2 regions of the Paenibacillus terreus genome follow, and region 1 is predicted to be linked to the other one. Evidence: predicted binding sites of a transcription regulator. Region 1 holds the regulator's gene; the other holds the start of a gene.
What was found. The regulator Rex, encoded in region 1, represses fermentation and respiration genes when NADH is low (regulators of the CRP and FNR family bind a similar motif). The targets are predictions, from matches to a motif close to TTGTGAAATATTTCACAA.
Positions count from the first base shown of each region.

Region 2: pflB (formate C-acetyltransferase) is a predicted target of Rex. The motif match lies at 6,071-6,088, and genes of this name have one in related genera.

Region 1 is NZ_JBHIRX010000005.1:158,487-166,249, forward strand. It holds gene panC (pantoate--beta-alanine ligase) at 1-463, shown strand, start outside; gene panD (aspartate 1-decarboxylase) at 456-839, shown strand; gene ACE5KN_RS11925 (hypothetical protein) at 995-1,600, shown strand; gene dinG (ATP-dependent DNA helicase DinG, 3'-5' exoribonuclease type) at 1,759-4,620, shown strand; gene ACE5KN_RS11935 (redox-sensing transcriptional repressor Rex) at 4,668-5,321, shown strand; gene ACE5KN_RS11940 (amidohydrolase) at 5,308-6,609, shown strand; gene ACE5KN_RS11945 (cell wall elongation regulator TseB-like domain-containing protein) at 6,641-7,171, shown strand; gene ACE5KN_RS11950 (hypothetical protein) at 7,585-7,763, shown strand, end outside.
Region 2 is NZ_JBHIRX010000005.1:2,611-10,373, forward strand. It holds gene nirB (nitrite reductase large subunit NirB) at 1-286, shown strand, start outside; gene nirD (nitrite reductase small subunit NirD) at 326-640, shown strand; gene ACE5KN_RS11090 (formate/nitrite transporter family protein) at 688-1,470, shown strand; gene ACE5KN_RS11095 (hypothetical protein) at 1,541-1,936, opposite strand; gene ACE5KN_RS11100 (Crp/Fnr family transcriptional regulator) at 2,168-2,884, opposite strand; gene adhE (bifunctional acetaldehyde-CoA/alcohol dehydrogenase) at 3,354-5,975, shown strand; gene pflB (formate C-acetyltransferase) at 6,158-7,763, shown strand, end outside.

The DNA of each region.
Region 1 (7,763 bases):
CTATGCGTTCTTCGGCATGAAGGATGCGCAGCAGGTGGCTGTGCTGCAGCAGATGGTGACGGACCTGAACATGAACGTCGAGATCGTTCCCTGCCCGATCGTAAGGGAGCATGACGGACTGGCTCTCAGCTCGCGCAACGTATATTTGAATGAGGAAGAACGGGAGCAGGCCTTGGTGCTGTCCCGTTCCTTGCGGGAAGCGCGCGAAGGAGTGTCGCAAGGAGAAATTGCTACGGTGGGTGAGCTCCGTTCTTTCCTGGAGACAGGCATAGCTTCCTCGCCGCTTGCGCGCATTGATTATGTGGAAATTCTGACCTTCCCGTCGCTGGAGCCGTTGGCTGCTGAAGAGCGGTTTGAGGATATAAATGGAGATATTATAGCGGCGCTGGCTGTATTTTTCGGCAAAACACGCCTGATCGACAATATGAGACTTGAAAAAGCGGAGGTCCTTTCCCATGTTTAGAACGATGATGAAGTCCAAAATTCATCGCGCTACCGTAACCGAGGCCAATTTGAATTATGTGGGCAGCATCACGATAGATGAAAGCCTGATGGAAGCTGCCGATCTGCTGGAGAATGAAAAGGTGCAGATCGTTAATAATAATAACGGGGCGCGGCTGGAGACTTACGTGATCCCCGGACCGCGCGGGAGCGGCGTTATCTGTCTGAACGGGGCCGCAGCCCGTCTTGTGCAGCCAGGGGATACTGTTATTATTATTTCTTATGCAGCCATGACAAATGAAGAAGCCAAAGCCTATAAACCAACCGTCGTATTTGTAGACGGGGAAAACCGTCCGGTGCAAACGATGCAGAAGGAAACACATGCGACGGTCATGTAATCGATGGGAGCACGGATGAAAAGAGCTCTTTGAGCGAAAAATGTGACTGTACACTCACGGCGTCAAGTGCCGCAGGCCAGAAATGGCCGCAGTGGAGGAATCATTTTTCCATGAAGGGTGGAATGCACAATATGCTCCGGCATGTATTCGCAGAAATGAACAGCATGTTAGATGAAATTGTGAAGCATTACCCTTCGGCCCAAGGCCCCCGCAAGGAGGAGCTTATTCATAAATGGAACCTGCTGCGCCGCATGAGCGATTCCATTATGGATGAGTGGCTGGCTTTTGAAGAGAAAATGGGCAAGCTGGCCGGGAGCGGCATTTTGCAATCCGCCGATGACGCGCTTGCGCTGCCCGAGATGGGCCATGAAGCGTTTATCCGCGGCCAGGGTTATTACAGGCTGATGATGTACCCTGAGGCGCTGGCCCAGTTTGGGAAGGTTGCCGAGTTTTATCCCCAGAGTCTGCTGGTGCAAATGTATGCGGCCATGTCGCACCTGCATTTAAATCAGCTGGAGGAAGCGGAATCTTTGTTTCATTTTTCCCTTGGCCTGACAGAGAGCAGACCAATCAAGGCCGCTATTTATAATGCTCTCGGCTGTGTGCGGGCGAAAAAGAATGAGCCCGAGCAGGCTGTACAGCATTTTACGCTGGCACTTGAGCTTGATCCTGCGCTGAAGGAAGCGCACCATAATATGGAGGCGTGCCGCTCCGACCTTGGGCGGCTGCGCTACAGCAGCCATTTCATGGCCTATATGTGAAACATAACGCCCAATGAGCGATGCCTGCGTGCATCGCTTTTTGTTTGTTTCATGTTCAAAGCGCCCATCTTCTGATATGCTGTATGTATTAGCCGGGTTATCCCACCCGGTTCATTTTTTCGAATACTCAAAGACTGAATGAGGGGATCAGGTTCAACATGAAATTTGCCGTATTGGATTTTGAAACGACAGGTACCCAGTCCGCCGATGATATCATTCAGGTCGGACTGGCCATTATAGATCACGATTACAGTATTTCACAGGTATATGCTTCTTATGTCAATCCGGGTCGGCCTATTCCCCCTTTTATTACGGGATTAACGGGCATCACGGACGCGGATGTGAAGAACGCTCCTTCACTTGAGGACATGATGGTCGAGCTTGTTCCCCTGCTGAATGAAGTTGTTCTCGTTGGACATAACATCGCTTTTGACTTTAATTTTCTGCAAAATGCGCTTGACCGCTGCGGATATTTGCCTTTCAGCGGCCGGATTCTGGATACGATGGATTTTCTCAAAATTATGTTTCCGTCCTTATCCTCCTATCAGCTCGGCTTTGTTGCGGCCGATTTCGGGCTTGCCCATGACCGTCCGCACCAGGCCGACAGCGACGCGATTGTGACGGCTGAGGTGTTTCTGAAATGCCTCGATGAACTGAACGGCCTGCCGCTTCTTGCCGTGCAAAGGCTCAGTGATTTGTTCGCGCAGGAGGACAGCGATCTGGCCTGGTTTTTTGATGGGGTCAGGGAGCAGAAGGAAAGGGAGCCGGTGCTGGAGCTTGAGGGCCACACCTATTACCGTCAGTTCGCCCTTAAAGTGGATGACTGGACGGACATTGAACCTCCGCGCGACGAAGCCGGGGACAATCCGCTGTCAGGCATGAGCTTTGAGGAATACATGGAGGAGGTGCAGGAGCGGCTGCGGTCGTCTCTGTCCCATTACGAGCAGCGGGAGTCGCAAAACCAGATGATCGAGAGCGTCATGACGGCGCTCAGCGAAGGAAAGCATCTGCTCATCGAGGCTGGCACAGGTACGGGAAAATCGCTTGGTTACATGCTTCCCTCACTGTATCACAGCGTCAAGAACGGGCAAAAAGTGATGATCAGCACCCATACCATCAACCTGCAGGAACAGCTGCGGGAGAGGGATATTCCGCTGCTAACACAGGCGGTGCCGTTTCCTTTCCGGGCCGCCGTGTTCAAGGGCAGGGGGCATTATTTGTGTCTGCGCAAATTTGAACATAAAATAAATAGAAGAGATTTCGTAACCCCGAAGGAAGATTTGCTCACCGCTGCTCAGATGATCGTGTGGCTTACGCAAACCGAAACCGGGGATGATGAGGAACTGAACCTCAGCAGCCGTGGAGGAGACTTCTGGGAAACCGTTGCAAGCGACTCCGACTCCTGCCTTGGCAGACAATGCCCGTGGTTCCGCAAATGCTATTACCATAGAGCGCGCCAGGAAGCCGGAACGGCAGATGTTGTGGTGACCAATCACTCCAAGCTGTTCACGGATGTCAAAGCCAGCCATCAGCTGCTTCCCGCTTATGAGCATCTCATCATTGACGAGGCGCATCATCTGGAAGAAGTGGCAGGCAAACATCTGGGCATTCATATGAAATATTTCACGTTCGTGCATGCGCTGACCCGCTTGTTCAAGGACAGCAAGAACGGTCAGCTTCCCGCCCTGCGCCAGCAGCTGATGTCCTCGGGGCATGAGAAGGGGGCGGAATGGGCTTATGTGATCGACAGCCTGTACCCGGAGGTAGTGGAGGTTAAAGAGACCTGGGACAAGCTCAGCGATCTGCTCTTCGGGCTGCTTCCTGAACGGAGCGACGCCTCTCCCGGAGAGACCGGACAATTCTCTGCCAGGTTCAAGCCTTCCGCCAAACCGAAGGGCTGGGGGGATGCGGAGCAGCTGGAAAACCAGATCTATGTCGGGCTCGGGGAAATCGTCCGCAAGGGAGACAGAATTTTGCAGGAAATCAAGGACGAGCAGGACGATTACGGTGCAGAAAGCCTCGTCACTGATATTGCAGGACTGTTTAAAGATCTGGCAGCCTTCCGTGACAGCCTTCGCTTCTTTATTAAAATGGATGACCTGACGACTGTGTACTGGCTTGAAGCGAGCGGCCAATTTAAAGGGAAATCGCTGCAATTTTATGCCGTGCCGGTGGATGTCAGCCAGCAGCTGAAGGAGATGTTTTTTGACAAGAAAAAAAGCGTGGTGCTTACCTCCGCTACCTTGTCCGTGGATAAATCATTTCAGTACATGATTGACCAGCTTGGTCTTCAGGAGGCAGCGGAGGCAGGCGGTCTGCTAACATCCCTGCTGCCGTCCCCGTTCAACTATCGGGAGCAGGCGCTGCTGGTCGTCCCGCGGGATTTCCCGAGCGTAAAAGGGACCGTCGGGGACGCCAGATTCGTAGACATGCTTGTGGACTCGCTGCGCAGCGCAGCTCAGGCAACGCAAGGACGGATGCTTGTGCTCTTTACCTCGTACAGGATGCTTAAGCAGGTATACGAGCCGCTCAAGGAGGCGCTGGCATCGAGCGAAATTACGGTGTTGGGGCAGGGCATGGACAGCGGCAGCCGCAGCAAGCTGACACGAAGGTTCCAGGAAGCCAAGGCATCTGTCCTGCTTGGTACAAGCAGTTTCTGGGAGGGCGTTGATATCCCCGGGCAGGCCTTGACCTGTCTGGCCATTGTCAGACTGCCTTTCCAGCCCCCGAACAGCCCGCTGCTGGAGGCGAAGAGCGAACTGCTTCAGGAGCAGAAGAAGAACCCGTTCATGAAGCTGTCCGTGCCGCAGGCGGTCATCCGCTTCAAGCAGGGCTTCGGGCGCCTCGTTCGTACAGCCAAGGACCGTGGAGTAGTCATCGTGTATGATACCCGTGTCATCGAATCTTATTACGGGAAGCACTTTCTCTACTCCCTGCCGGGGCCGAAAATAGAGCATATGCAAACAGAGCAGATGGTGCCCCGTATTTCCGAATGGCTTCATGAGGAAGCGGGCAGCTAATAAAGCTCATAACGTTTCATTAGTCCGTGAATTTAGGAGGATTATGCATGAAAGCAGACAAAATATCCGAGGCCGTGGTGCGCAGGCTGCCCGTCTACCTGCGCTATCTGAACGAGCTTCATAAGCGGGAGGTCACGACGGTTTCATCCCAGGAGCTCGGGCAGAAGCTGGACCTGAATCCGGCGCAGATCCGCAAGGATCTGGCTTATTTCGGCGATTTCGGACGCAAGGGCATCGGCTACGATGTAGTGTATCTGATCGATAAAATACGCCATATTCTCAAAATAGACCAGCAAATCAACGTTGCGCTGGTAGGGGCCGGTAATCTCGGACAGGCGCTGTCCAATTACAACGCTTATTTAAAGGATAATATGAAAATTGTGGCGGTTTTCGACTCCTCGCCGGCCAAGATCGGGCACCAAATCAACACCCTGACCGTACAACCGATGGACGAGCTGAGAGAAACGGTCAGACAGCTGCACATCCGGATCGGAATTATTACCGTACCGGATTTTGAAGCCCAGCGTGTGGCTGACGAGATGATCGAGAGCGGTATTGGGGCGATTCTGAATTTCGCCCCGACCATCATCAAGGCACCTCCGCATATCCGCATTCATGCCACGGACTTTACGACAGACCTGCTGAGCCTGGCCTATTACCTGGAGAACGGAAAGGATGACAATGAAAATGACGACCAATAAATGGTTGATTAAAAATGGGGCATTCGCGGTGAATCGTGAGGAAAAAGCGGTTGTCCACGGCTATATGATCATTGAAGACAGCCGGATCACCTATATCGGAGAAGAGCTGCCCGCAGGAGAGGAAGCCACAGAGGCGGTTGACGGCACAGGGCTGCTCTTCCTGCCGGGTCTGATCAATACGCACGGGCATGCCGCCATGTCGCTGCTGCGGGGCTATGGAGACGATATGGTGCTGCAGGAATGGCTGCAAACAAAAATGTGGCCCATGGAAGCCAAATTTACCGCCTCCGATGTTTACTGGGGGACGTCGCTGTCCGTACTAGAAATGCTCAAGGGAGGCACAACGGCTTTTCTGGATATGTATGACCATATGGATGAAGTAGCCAAGGTGGTCGAGCAATCCGGCATCCGCGCCAGCCTCATGCGCGGCGCCATCGGACTGTGCTCGGAAGAGGAGCAGCGCGCCAAACTGGCGGAGGCTGTTGCCTTTGCGAAGAACTGGCACGGTCAGGCGGGCGGCCGGATCACGGCCATGATGTCCCCGCATGCGCCTTATACCTGCCCGCCGGCCTTTATTGAGCAGTTTGTGCAGGCGGCTCATGATCTCGATTTGCCGCTCCACACCCACATGTCGGAAACGGCGGCCGAGGTGGAGCAGAACGTACGAGAATATGGTCTTCGTCCCGTTGCGCATCTGGATAAGCTGGGCTTCTTCTCCCGTCCTTCCCTGGTCGCGCATGCCGTGCATTTGAATGATGAAGAGATTGCCCTGCTTGCGGAGCGCAAGGTGGCCGTTTCCCACAATCCGGGAAGCAACCTCAAGCTCGCCAGCGGAGTGGCGCGGGTGACAGAGCTGCTTAAAGCAGGGGTAACCGTGTCGCTCGGAACGGACAGTCCGGCAAGCAACAACAACCTGGACATGTTCGAGGAAATGAGGCTGGCCGCTTTGATTCATAAGGGTGTCACAGGCGACCCGACAGCCGTTCCGGCGGGCGAAGCCCTGCGCATGGCTACGGAATATGGTGCCAAATCGATTGCCCTGAAGGAAGTGGGATCGCTCTCTGCGGGCAGCAAGGCCGACTTTATTGCCTTGAATATCGACCAGCCGCATTTTCTGCCGAAAACGGATCTCGTTTCCCACGCCGTGTACTCGGCCAGCGCCAAGGATGTTCTGCACGTCTGGGTAGACGGCCGTCAGGTTGTCAGGAACGGCGAATGCCTGACCATGGATGAGGAACGGATCAAGCACGAAGCGCAAGCGGCGTTTACCGGCCTGCTCTCCCGCTGATCAAACCACACCATCGGAAAGGAAGCTTGGATTGAAAAACAGAAAAACGATGATCGCCTACGGGGTGTTTATTTTCATCCTGCTGTTGATCGCCATGTATTGGTATTATTCTTATGTTACCCAGGGGCCGAAGCAGGAGGAGAGCACCGCCATTCTCAAAGCGAAACAGACAGCAGGTCTGGTTGCAACGGATAAGACGTGGAAAAGCGTGTGGGCTGATACCTATTGGGTGGTGGAAGGCACGGATGCCGAGAATAGAAAGATGATGGTATGGGTGCCTTTTCAATCGATAAAGGACGGGCAGGATATACCGCAGCAGGGAACCGAGGGCGTGCATAGCGAGCTGCTGCAAAATGGTGTGAGCGAGGAGCAGATGCGCACAGCGATTACGTCTGCAAATCCCGACCTTGAGATTGTGCGTCTGCTGCCGGGTGTTTTTAATGGTGAATATGTCTGGCAGCTGTTCTACAAAATCAATAACAGCTATTATTATCAATTTTACAAATTTGCGGACGGAAGTCCGGTAGGCACTCCTTTTCAGCTGCCCAACACCCTGCAGTGACAGAGAGCTGGAACACGATCATGCAAGAGCAATCGCTCCGGCTGCGGCCGGAGCATTTTTGCATTAGGCAAAATTATTACTTATTGCGTATTTTTCTGTGCAAATTATCCGTTTGTAAGAAAAACGTTATCGACGTACTTTCAAAGAAGCCAGACCGCGCTTAGCGGAAGTTTTTCTTGCGATTTCAGGAAGCTTCTGCCGGAAGTTTATACTTTATGAAATCTAAAAAAATTATTACAAATTTTATAAACTGTTCAAACTTTGCCTTCGAAAAGTGATATACGATATGATATACTCAGGTTTATACTAGTGATAGACTGTTATGTCTAAAAGGGCTCCTTTTGCCTCACAGTTCAAAAAAAGTCCCAACGACGTTTCTGCTGATATTTTATGTTTGAGAGGAGGACGTTTTTTTGAAACTTCGTATTTTGCCTATTGCTTTAACGGCGATAATTACAGCTTCCGTGTTGTTCGGCGGATGGTTCCTGTACCGTCATATGGCGATTCAGAATCCGCTGCAGCAGGTAGTGACTAAATATCCGGGCGTCTCCAGCGCCCAAATAGCTATTAAACAGGATGAGGTCGTTTTGAA
Region 2 (7,763 bases), 160 kb from region 1:
TTCGTTCAGCAAGGTAAAATCCGACGATGAGCTGGTGGAAATTTGCGGGGCGGTTATGCAGCTGTATCGTGAAACGGCCAATTATTTGGAACGCACCTCCGAATGGGTGGAGCGTCTGGGACTCGATACCATCCGGGCCCAGGTCGTGGAAGATGCCGCGAACCGGAAAGCCCTCATGGAACGCATCGAGCTTGCGCTTGCCCAGGTTGAAGATCCCTGGAAGAAGCTGCTGCGCAATCCGCACAAGCGAGGCATGCTGTTCGAGCATAAAGAGCCGGTGTTATAGGCGGAAGAAGACAAGAGCTTATCAACAGGAGGAGATTCCATGCAAACAGTTACGGTTGGCTCCATAGAGGAGTTTCAGCAGCGGATCGGGCGGGTAATTCAGCTTTCCGGACGGGAGATTGCCATCTTCCGGACCTTGGACGAACGTGTGTATGCGGTTGATAACCGCAACCCGCACCCAAAGGGAGGGCCGCTTGCAGAGGCTATCGTATCAGGCCATTTTATTTATGATCCTTTATATGATTGGAAGATTGATCTTGAATCGGGCGAAGTGCAGGCTCCCGATCATGGAAAGGTGCAGACATATCCCGTACAACTGCGGGAAGGCCAGGTTGTCCTTTCCATACCTCAATAAATAAATGAAAGCACTGAATCGGGCAGCAAAGAATAGGGGAGATCAGCATGTTCGCACAGGAAGTGGAGGCCGTCATTCAAACGGCAGTCAACAAGAAGAATAAAATGAATGAAAGCCTGGGCCGCTATGCGCTGGCAGCTGTGCTGGCCGGGGCCTATGTCGGGATTGGCATTATTCTGATATTTACCCTCGGCGCACCGCTGGCGGCGATCAAATCACCGCTGCAGCCCTTGATTATGGGGGCCTCCTTCGGGATCGCCCTCACCCTGGTCGTATTCGCGGGCTCCGAGCTGTTTACGGGCAATAATATGTTTTTCGCCATCAGTACGCTGGCAGGCCGTACAACAGTGGCGGATACGGTCAAGAACTGGATTGTCGTCTTTCTGGGCAATTTGGCGGGGGCCGTGCTGTTGGCGCTGCTCATTTCCGGTACAGGTTTATTTCGGGAGGCCGCATCTGATCACCTTATTTTCAGCGCTGCTGCGAAAAAGATGAGCCTGCCGTTCTCCGATCTGTTCTTCCGCGGAATCCTGTGCAACTGGCTTGTGTGCCTGGCATTATGGATGGCAGGACGTGCAAAAAGCGAGGCGGCCAAGCTGGTATTAATATGGTGGTGTCTGTTCGCCTTTATTGCAAGCGGATATGAGCACAGTGTAGCCAATATGACGCTGCTGACAGTAGCCATGATCCTGCCCAATCACCCTGAGACCGTGACACTGGCGGGCTGGCTGCACAATATGATTCCTGTAACGCTTGGAAATATCGTCGGCGGGGGAGTCTTTGTGGGGATGGCTTACTGGTTTATTTCATCTGTTAAGAAGAATGGATAGCTTGACTTAAAAAACGAAAGTCCCACTGCCTGATGGCAGGGACTTTCGTTTTTTTGTATTGGTTTTGTATTCAGATTCTCGCATGTCCTGCCACTTTATACGTGCCTGATTGAAACCGGCGCGGCAGGCGGGCTTCAATCTGTCTGGCTGCTTCGCTGAACATTCCGCTGCAAGATGGACACAGACGGCCCGTATGGACAGGTTGCCGGCAGGATTCGCAAGGATAGGAGAGATTGTTATACACGCTGGGGAATTTCCCGTTCTTGACCCACGCTGTCATGAGGGGAATCGGTACTCCTGCCGCTTCGCTGACTTCCTCGACGGTAGCGGCCGGGTGATGCCACAAATAATCGAAACAGAGGTCGAGCTGCCGATCCATTTGGGCAGAGCAAGCAGGGCAGAGCTCTCTTAGATTGTTTTGATAGACAGATCCGCATTTTGGGCAGTTGGAAACTTGCAGCTTCATGCCGGTCCCCCCATTTCTTATATAGTAATATAATACTATGACCATAAGACTATATCCATGTAAATATAGGATATTTATACTAGCTTCGCATGTTTTTTTCTCTCCCCAGAATAGTTTATGCTCCTAGTCTATGAAATATGCCTATTTTTATAGAAAAAAAAGAGATACCCTGCAATACGCTGCATTGCAAGGCATCTCTTGTATATAATGTTATCTGATATTCCGATCGATTTAAATGCGGCAGATTTCTTTGGGGCAGAGCTCGCAGTGGCAGATCCCTTGCAGCATTTCGAGATTTTTGATCACGATCATGCCTCCGTCATACTCGACAGCCCCTTTTTTCCGCAGATCGCTCAGCATACGGTTTACGCTTTCTCGCGTGGCTCCGATCATATTGGACAGGTCGGTGTGCGTTATTTTTTTATTGATCACTACGTCCTCGCCATGAGGCTCACCATATGTGTTGTGCAGACGAATCAGGGTGGAGCACAGCGCCCCCGGCTTGCCATACAGCATCAGGTCACGGAACTTGGTTTGCGTAATTCGGTGATAAGACCCCATCCATTTCATGAAGTCAATGGCAAAGTCGCAGTGCTGACAAATGAGCAGCTCCAGATCATGATGATCGATCACGCCAACATCGCTGTCTTCCAGAACCTCGGCGGAAAAGCTGTGCTTAGAGCCGAAGAAAGGGTCCGCCTGTCCGATCATGTCGCCTGTCTGATACATATAGAGAATGAGTTCTTTGCCTTCGTCTGTCGTTTTTGTAACTTTGACGCGGCCTTGCTTCAGATAGAAGATTTTGTCCGACGTATCCCCTTCCCAGAACAGATGGGCGCCTTCAGGAATGTGCCGGTCCTTCATGACCGCGAGCAATTGGTTGAAGCTTCCCGGCGAGAAGCAAACGGTGTTGCCTCGGTGTTCGATGACCATTTCAGGGTTTCTCATCTTCCATTTCCCCTTTATTAATGTCTGTGTTTTGTAAATCTGTGTATTTGCAACTTTTGTATTTCAAAATTAATTATATACCTGGGGCGGTGATTTTTGGGGGTGATCGGAAGGTGAAAAGTGGCGAATTTCAAAACTTTGTGATTATTTTCACTACAACTAAAATCAAAATTGAATTAAATTGTGAAAAAAATCACATAATTGAAATGACACCTATGATACGATCAAGCCGTAAAGAGAAATCAATATAAAACGGGGAGGATGAGGACCATGCTGCAGATGAAAGATCTCCGAAGCCGTGATGCCACCTGATCTGTTCTTAAGCATACCATATCATGTGAATATTTTCACTAATCCGTTCGAAATGAATCTGAATTTTATCAATAACATTACACTTATGGATGTGGCAGGGAGTTAAACTTAGTCCGCAAAGAGGAGCCAATCCAAAGTGATCAGGAGGATGAGGGGAATGGCAGTAAAAAATGAGGCAGCCAAAGCGGCGGAAGCGCAGCAGACGGCAGAGCAGTATATCCAGACCTTGATTGACAAGGCGAATGCCGCGCAAAAAGCGTTTATGGATATGACCCAGGAGCAGATCGACGATATCGTGCAGGCCATGGCTTTGGCCGGCCTCGATAAGCATATGTATTTGGCGAAAAAAGCTGTTGAAGAAACCGGACGTGGTGTGTATGAGGATAAAATTACGAAAAACATCTTCTCTACCGAATATATCTACCACAACATTAAGTATGACAAAACGGTAGGTGTAATTGAAGATAACGATTTTGACAGCTTCCAGAAAATTGCCGAACCGGTCGGCATTATTATGGGCATCACCCCGGTCACAAATCCGACATCCACCACGATGTTCAAAGCGCTGATCTCCATCAAGACGCGCAACCCGATCATTTTCGGCTTCCATCCTTCCGCACAGGAATGCAGCAAGGAGGCGGCCAGAATCCTGCATGAAGCGGCTGTCAAGCATGGCGCTCCGGAGAACTGCATCCAGTGGATAGAAGCTCCGACCATGGATAAAACGAATGCTTTGATGAATCACCCTGATGTGGCGCTCATTCTGGCAACCGGCGGGTCCGGCATGGTCAAGGCAGCATACAGCTGCGGCAAGCCGGCGCTTGGCGTGGGCCCAGGCAACGTACCTTGCTTCATTGAAAAGTCTGCCGATCTCAAGCAGGCGGTGACAGACCTCATCCTCTCGAAATCGTTCGACAACGGCATGATCTGTGCCTCGGAGCAGGCTGTCATTATTGAAGAAGCCATTTACGACCAGGTGAAAAAGCTGATGACCGCAAACGGCTGTTACTTCGTCAGCAAGGAAGAGGCCGCCAAGCTGACCAGCGGTGCGATGAATGTTGAAAAATGTGCGGTCAATCCGGCCATCGTTGGCCAATCTGCCATGAAAATCGCCGAGATTTGCGGGATAACCGTACCTGAAGGCACAAAAATTATCGTTGCCGAGCTGGAAGGCGTAGGACCGAAATTCCCATTGTCTGCAGAAAAACTGAGCCCGGTGCTGGCCTGCTATAAAGTAAAAAATGCGGAGCAGGGCATCGAGCGTGCGGCGCAGGTCGTTGAATTCGGAGGCATGGGCCACTCTTCGGCCATCCATTCCCATAACGAAGAGGTTATTCAGAAATTCGCGAACCGTCTGCAAACCGGCCGCATCATCGTTAACTCGCCTTCAACCCACGGCGCCATCGGGGATATCTATAATACGAATTTGCCGTCCCTTACGCTGGGCTGCGGTTCTTACGGGCGGAACTCGACAGCGTCCAACGTATCGGCAGTGAACCTGATCAACGTGAAAAGGGTGGCGAAACGTACGGTGAATATGCAGTGGTTCAAGGTGCCTTCCAAAATTTATTTTGAGAAAAACTCGACACAGTATCTTGCCAAAATGCCGGACATTTCGCGGGTGGCGATCGTTACCGACCCGATGATGGTGAAGCTTGGTTATGTTGACCGGGTAACGCATTACCTGCGCCAGCGTCAGACCCCTGTAGCGATCGAAGTGTTCTCCGAGGTTGAGCCTGATCCGTCAACGACAACGGTGGAACGCGGCACGGAAATGATGGCACGCTTCCAGCCAGACTGTATCATCGCCCTGGGCGGCGGATCGCCAATGGACGCTGCAAAAGGCATGTGGCTGTTCTATGAATATCCGGATACGGATTTCAACAATCTGAAGCAGAAATTCATGGATATCCGCAAACGGATTTACAAATATCCGCGGCTTGGCCAGAAGGCCCAATTCGTAGCCATTCCAACAACGTCGGGTACCGGTTCCGAAGTGACATCTTTTGCGGTCATTACGGACAAAAAGCTGGGCAATACGAAATATCCGCTGGCAGACTATGAGCTGACTCCGGATGTAGCGATCATCGATCCTGAATTTGTATATTCGCTGCCTAAGACTGCTGTTGCCGATACCGGTATGGACGTGCTGACCCATGCGATTGAAGCCTATGTCTCGGTGATGGCCAGCGATTATACCGATGGTCTGGCAATCAAGGCGATCCAGCTGGTGTTCCAGTACCTTGAGAAATCGGCATTGACTGGCGATAAACTGGCGCGCGAAAAAATGCATAATGCGTCCACTCTGGCGGGCATGGCGTTTGCCAACGCCTTCCTGGGCATCAACCACAGCCTTGCGCATAAATGGGGCGGCCAGTATCATACGGCGCATGGACGCACCAACGCGATTCTGATGCCGCATGTCATTCGTTACAACGCCAAGAAACCTACGAAATTCGCGTCGTTCCCTAAGTATTCGCACTTTGTGGCGGATGAACGCTATGCGGAAATCGCCCGCATTCTTGGACTGCCTGCACGGACGACGGAGGAAGGGGTTAACAGTCTGATTGACGCGATCCGCAAGCTCAACAAAACATTGGGCATCGAGGAATCGTTCCAGCAGCTCGGCATTGACCCTAAAGACTTCGAATCACGTGTCGATTATTTGGCAGACCGCGCGTTTGAGGATCAGTGCACCACTGCCAATCCGAAGCTGCCGCTGGTCAGCGAGCTGGCCGAGGTATACCGCAACGCTTTCTATGGGCGCTTTGACCAATAATAATGGCTGTTATTCCAGCACTCCAGGCTCTCCCGATATAGGAGAGCCTGGGCTTCAGCTGGTATAAGTTAACCTTGTGATAAAAATCACTTATATTGTGATTTTTATCACATAAGAACAAGCTTCATTATTTTACAATGGAAATGTAAAGAAATCCTGAATAAAATCATGGAGGGATAGACATGTCGGTGATTGAGAGAGAAGTACAGGAGCAGCAATCGGGATGGCGCGGGTTTAAAAATGGCAAGTGGAGCAGGGAAGTCAATGTCAACAATTTTATTGAGTTGAATATTGATCCATATTATGGGGATGAACAGTTTCTTGTTGGTCCAACCTCCGACACGACGGCGCTTTGGGCGATTATTTCCGATTTGACCAAGAAGGAGCTGGCGAACGGTGGCGTACTGGATGTTGATGTGAATACACCTTCGACCATCACATCCCACAGACCGGGCTACATCGATAAGGACAAGGAACAGATCGTTGGTGTGCAGACGGATGCACCATTCAAGCGTTCCCTGCAGCCGTTCGGCGGCATACGGATGATGATCGACGCCTGTAAGGCCTACGGCTTTGAAGTTCCGCAAAATATCATAGAGATATTTACGAATATTCGCAAAACGCACAACCAGGGCGTATTTGATGCCTATACGGACGAGATGAGAGCAGCCCGTAAAGCCGGAATTATTACAGGCCTGCCGGACGCGTACGGACGGGGACGTATTATCGGCGACTACCGCAGGGTGGCGCTGTATGGTGTGGATTTCCTGATTCAGGATAAAAAAGTGCAGTTGAAAAGCCTTGAAGTGGATGCCATGAGCGAGGATGTCATCCGTCTGCGCGAGGAGGTATCCGAGCAAATCCGGGCGCTGAACGAACTGAAACAGATGGCAGCCGAGCACGGCTTTGATATCTCCAAGCCTGCCGTGAATGCGAAGGAAGCGTTCCAGTGGCTGTACTTTGGTTATCTGGCAGCCATCAAGGAGCAGAACGGAGCCGCGATGTCCCTGGGACGTGTATCTTCCTTCCTTGACATTTATGTACAGCGCGATCTGGCTGAAGGAACCTTGAACGAAGAGCAGGCGCAAGAGCTTGTGGACCATTTTGTCATGAAGCTGCGGATCGTCAAATTCATGCGGACTCCTGACTACAACCAGCTGTTCAGCGGCGACCCTACCTGGGTAACGGAATCCATCGGCGGCATGTCTGTCAACGGGGAAACGCGTGTCACCAAAAACAGCTTCCGTTTCCTGCACACCCTATATAACCTGGGGCCTGCTCCGGAACCAAACCTGACGGTATTATGGTCCGAGAAGCTGCCTGAAGCGTTCAAGAAATATTGCGCCAAGGTATCGATAGAAACGAGCTCCATCCAATACGAAAATGATGACTTGATGCGGCCTATTTATGGCGACGATTATGGTATCGCCTGCTGTGTATCCGCCATGAGAATCGGCAAGCAAATGCAGTTCTTCGGCGCACGCGCCAATCTGGCCAAAGCGCTCCTATATGCCATTAACGGCGGCAAGGACGAAAAATCCGGTGCTCAGGTCGGACCGGAATTCCCGGCCATCACCTCCGAAGTGCTTGATTATGAGGAAGTGATGAAACGCTTCAAGCCGATGATGGAATGGCTTGCCAAGCTGTACATGAATACCCTGAATGTTATTCACTACATGCATGATAAATACAGCTACGAACGTATTGAAATGGCGCTGCACGACCGCGATATCCTTCGCACAATGGCCTGCGGCATCGCCGGTCTGTCCGTAGCCGCGGATTCCCTGA